One region of the Arthrobacter sp. P4_F11 genome, then DNA from elsewhere that is predicted to be linked to it. Evidence: predicted binding sites of a transcription regulator. Region 1 holds the regulator's gene; the other holds the start of a gene.
The links. Region 1 encodes LexA, which represses DNA repair genes until DNA is damaged. Its sites were predicted from a motif close to TCGAACANNTGTTCGA; they were not measured.

Region 1 (2,401 bases):
ACGTCCTGAATGTTAGTGCCGTCAAACGCGCTTGAAACTGACATGAACTGAGCCCTCCTGGACCATAAGTTGCCGCCCGGCGTACTCACGTACTCGCCGCCAACCGGCCGAACCTTCGAACATAGAACCGAACATCGCTTGCGAACCCAGATCGTCGGAATCGAACACATATTCGAATCTTGCTAGTTCTGTTTTAGCACTTACTAACGAACGATGTCGAGACTCGCTAGAACAAATGTTTGAAAAAGGTCTGCGGCTGGCCTATTTTTGAGGGACAGGACAACCACTTTCGAACTCCCACTTTCGAACTACCCGTGGGAATTCATTCGTAGTTGATCAGCAGGGTCTGACATTTCAGGCCGGAAGTTCCCGGTGACAGCAGCCACGGCAGCCGGGCGGAACGGAAAGGCGTTGGCGAACATGGCAGCACAAGCCACCGGCGGCAGGGCCACCCCACGGAGCCCGCAGCCCGCCCGGGCCCCCAAGAGCCTCACCGTCCGGCAAAAGAAAATCCTGGAGACCATCCAGCGGTCCGTCACGGACAAGGGCTATCCGCCGTCCATGCGCGAAATCGGCGACACCGTCGGTCTCGCCAGCCTCTCGAGCGTGACCCACCAGCTCTCCCAGCTCGAAAAGCTCGGCTACCTGCGGCGTGATCCGAAGCGCCCGCGGGCCATGGAAGTGCTCATGCCGCTGACCCTGGACGAGGGGACCACACCGATTTCCGGTGTCGAGAAGTCAAGCGGCCTGCGGGCCGTCGGCGGCCTGTCAGTGACTGAGCTGGCCAGCGCCACCGACACGGCAATGGTGCCGTTCGTCGGACGCATCGCCGCCGGCGGGCCGATCCTCGCGGACCAGGTGGTGGAGGACGTCATGCCGCTGCCCCGCCAGCTCGTGGGCCATGGCGAACTCTTCATGCTCAAAGTGGCCGGCGACTCGATGATCGACGCCGCCATCTGCGACGGCGATTGGGTGGTTGTCCGCCGCCAGGGCGATGCCGTGAACGGCGACATCGTTGCCGCCCTGCTGGACGACGAAGCCACGGTCAAGACCTTCCGCCAGCGGGACGGCCACACGTGGCTGTTGCCGCAAAACACCCAGTACGAGCCCATCCTGGGCGACCACGCCGTCATCATGGGCAAGGTCGTCTCGGTACTGCGCTCACTCTAAACTGCGCTCCCCTTAGCCGTCCCGGGCCATGCCGCCAGTTCGGAGCGGCCACCCCGCGGCGGATTTCCGGCGCAGGGTGGCGGCCCCGGTTTGGGACTTAGGCTTTTGCGGAGTCTTTCGCCAGGCGCTTCAGGGCTGCCATGGCTATCGATGAATCGGTGGTGGGCCAGAACGGCGGCAGCGCGGCGCGCAGGAAGCCGCCGTAACGCTCCGTAGAGAGCCGCGAATCCAGCACTGCCACCACGCCCTTATCCGAGGTCGAGCGGATCAGCCGTCCGGCGCCCTGCGCGAGGCGGATGGCGGCGTGCGTGGCCGAGACGGCCATGAAGCCATTGCCGCCGGCCTGGGCCACGGCCCGCGAACGTGCCGTCATCAGCGGGTCGTCCGGCCGCGGGAAGGGAATCCGGTCGATGACCACCAGCCGGCAGGACACGCCAGGGACGTCGACGCCCTGCCAGAGGGACATGGTGCCGAACAAACACGTGTCAGGTTCGTCGGCAAACTGCCGCACGAGCGCCGTCATGGTCGACTCCCCCTGGCACAGGATGCTGAGGCCCAGCCGGGGCCGCATGGACTCGGCTGCTTCCTCTGCGGCGCGCCGCGAGGAGAACAGGCACAGGGCGCCTCCGCCGGAGGCGCGGATCAGCTTCTCGAGTTCGTCCAGGGCCTCGGGGGACGTTCCGCGGCCGGGTTTGGGCAGGTGCCGGGCGACGTAGAGAATGCCCTGCTTCGGGTAGTCGAACGGGGAGCCGACGTCGACGCCGGTCCAGCTCGGTGCGCCGTTGCCAACCAGGCCCAGGCCGCCGGCGGCGGGTTCGAAGGCGGCGCCGATGGCCAGTGTGGCCGAGGTCAGGATGACGGTGTGGTCTGCGAACAGGCCCTCGCGCAACCGCCCTGCGACGCTCAGCGGGGCAACATTGATCAACGCCGGCGCGCTCTCGTCCGGCTGCGAGTAGCCCTGCGCCGGATCGAAGCTGCTGTTGCGGCAGAACCACACGACTTCGCGGTTTTCGCGCGCGGCCAGGAGGCGTTCACAGAGCTCCAGGATGACCATGAGGCGCGAGCGGGCCAGCTGCCGTCCGCCGTCCGCCGACACGGAGCTGTCCCCCTTGGAATCGGACAGGGCGGCGCGGCATGCGTCGCGCAGCTGGTCGATGCAGTCCAGCTGCCCGCTGTTCAGGCCGTTGGGCATCAGCCCGCTGGGGACGCCGTCGATGGCGAGCTCCAGGTG
Region 2 (2,401 bases), on a different contig from region 1:
GCGCCCTTCCCGAGGTCTGATGCCAGCGCCGGACCTAGTGACCGCCGAGCTGACGCTCACCGGCCGCATCACGACGGCTTCAAACGCTACATTTCTGGGCAGCATCGGCGACGTGGTGGTCGTCTATAAGCCGATAGCAGGCGAAAGTCCGCTGTGGGATTTTCCCCACGGCACCCTGGCTCACCGGGAGGTGGCCGCCTACCTGGTCTCGCAAGTCTTAGGCTGGGACGTGGTGCCGCACACCTGGCTGCGCGATGGTCCTTTGGGCGAAGGAATGGTGCAGCTCTGGCAGGAGGAAGACCCCGCCCAATGCGCCGTGAACCTGGTCGCGACGGACCAGGTGCCGGAGACGGGCTGGAAACATGTTCTCGAGGGACGGGATGAGAACGGACGGATGGTCGCCCTCGTTCACGAAGACTCGCCAGCGCTCAGACGCATGGCGGTGTTCGACATGGTCGTCAACAACGCCGACCGCAAAGGCGACCACATTCTTGCCATGACGGACGGACACCGGCACGGCGTGGACCATGGGCTCACCTTTCACCGTGACCACAAGCTGCGCACGGTGCTGTGGGGATGGCTGGGAGACGCGCTGACCGCCGAGGAACGCGACGGCATCGATCGTGTCAGCGAAGGACTGCACGGTGGGCTGGGCCGGAACCTGGCGGACTTGCTCAGCGCCGATGAAATCGCATCGCTCGCCGCGCGCTGCGCACGGTTGCGCTTGGCAGGGCGGTTTCCGGCTCCGAGCGGTGAGATGTCGGCGGTGCCCTGGCCGCTGTTCTAGGGGAATTGCGGCTACGGGCTTCGCAGGCTGTGTCACACGACGGCATGGATCTTAAGGTAGCGACGGAGCAACTGTCACCAAGAACTCGCTGCCCAAACGCCGATAGCAGCGCCTACGCTCAACCAAGCCCGCGGGCCCCATCTTCCGCAAACGACGCGGCGAGTGTCCCATAAGCAGCACCCCTTCAGTCAGTTGTTGCGATGTCGAGGAGAAACCGCGCTGCTTACGCAGCCGAGGGATATGGGCAGAGTCCAACTTTTGTCGGCACGTCCGGCTACACTGATTATATCGAACATATATTCGAATAGGGTTGTGTTGTGGGCGTTGTTGTCGGTCCCCGCGTGATAGATGCGGGCATGTCGTTGCTGTCGGTGCTGATCTCTCCGGTCCCCGTCGCGGCCGGGTACCCCTCGCCGGCCCAGGACTACTTTGATGGGCGGATTGACCTGAACGAGCATCTGATCAAGGACATCACCAGCACGTACGTCGTGCGGGTCTCCGGAGACTCGATGGAACGCGCCGGCATCAGCGACGGGGATGAACTGATCGTCAACCGGGCCCTGGAACCCAAGGACGGGTCCGTAGTCATAGCCGTCCTGGACGGAGAATTGACCATCAAGCGGCTGCGAATCACGGCCGCCGGCGTCGTGCTGCAGGCGGAGAATCCGTCCTACCCGGACATCCGGGTTCCGTCCATGTCGGATCTGGTCATTTGGGGCGTCGCGACCCGCTGCCTGCACCATGTTTGAGGCACACCATGTCTAAGCCCTCCCCGATGCGGCGGATGCCGCAGATCGCGCACGTGGATGTGAACTGCTTCTACGCCTCGGCCGAGCGGGCATTCGACCCGTCCCTCGAAGGCCGGCCCGTCGTCGTCCTGTCCACCAACGACGGGTGCGCCGTCACCCGGTCCCCGGAAGCCAAGGCTCTCGGGATCGGCCTCGGTGACCCATGGTTCAAACTCGCCCCGCGGGCCAAGGAGTGGGGACTTGTTGCCCTCTCGAGCAACTACGAGCTTTACGGGGACATCAGCGCCCGGGTGATGGAACTGCTGGGCCGCTACAGCGCTTGGTTGGAGGTTTACAGCATCGACGAGGCCTTCCTGGGCGTCAAAGGCGCGCCGGAGGACCTGCTGATCCTGGGCCAGACCATGAAGGCAGCCGTGCGGCGCAACGTCGGGGTTCCGGTCTGCGTCGGGATCGCCGGGACCAAGACACTCGCGAAACTGGCCAACAAATGGGCCAAGCACAACCCGGCCTTCGACGGGGTCTGCCACTGGGACTCCGTGCCGGCCGCCGCCCGGGAAGCGCTGATGGGCCGGCTGTCCGTGATCGAAATCTGGGGCGTCGCGACGCGGCTGACCAAACGCCTCAACGCCTTAGGGCTCCAGTCCATCCTTGACCTGGCCCGGGCCGACCCGGTGATGATCCGGGACCGCTTCTCCGTGGTCATGATGCGCACCGTCCTGGAACTGCAGGGCACCCCGTGCATCCCGATGGAAGAAGAACGGATCGGCCGGGACCAGCTCATCTTCTCGCGCTCCTTCGCCACCCCCATCACCACCGCCGCCGGCATGCGGCAGGTCCTGTCCGTCTACGGCCAGCAGGCTTCAGC

Region 2: a site for LexA is predicted at 1,076-1,091, ahead of AC1DRO_RS01420 (LexA family protein). Genes of this name have one in related genera too.

The regions. Positions count from the first base shown of each region.
Region 1 is NZ_JBFUJK010000006.1:53,894-56,294, forward strand. Features, by position in the region: gene lexA (transcriptional repressor LexA) at 421-1,170, shown strand; gene AC1DRO_RS08450 (ATP-dependent DNA helicase) at 1,268-2,401, opposite strand, start outside.
Region 2 is NZ_JBFUJK010000001.1:290,998-293,398, reverse strand. Features, by position in the region: gene AC1DRO_RS01430 (DUF3090 domain-containing protein) at 1-20, shown strand, start outside; gene AC1DRO_RS01425 (SCO1664 family protein) at 20-787, shown strand; gene AC1DRO_RS01420 (LexA family protein) at 1,105-1,536, shown strand; gene AC1DRO_RS01415 (Y-family DNA polymerase) at 1,545-2,401, shown strand, end outside.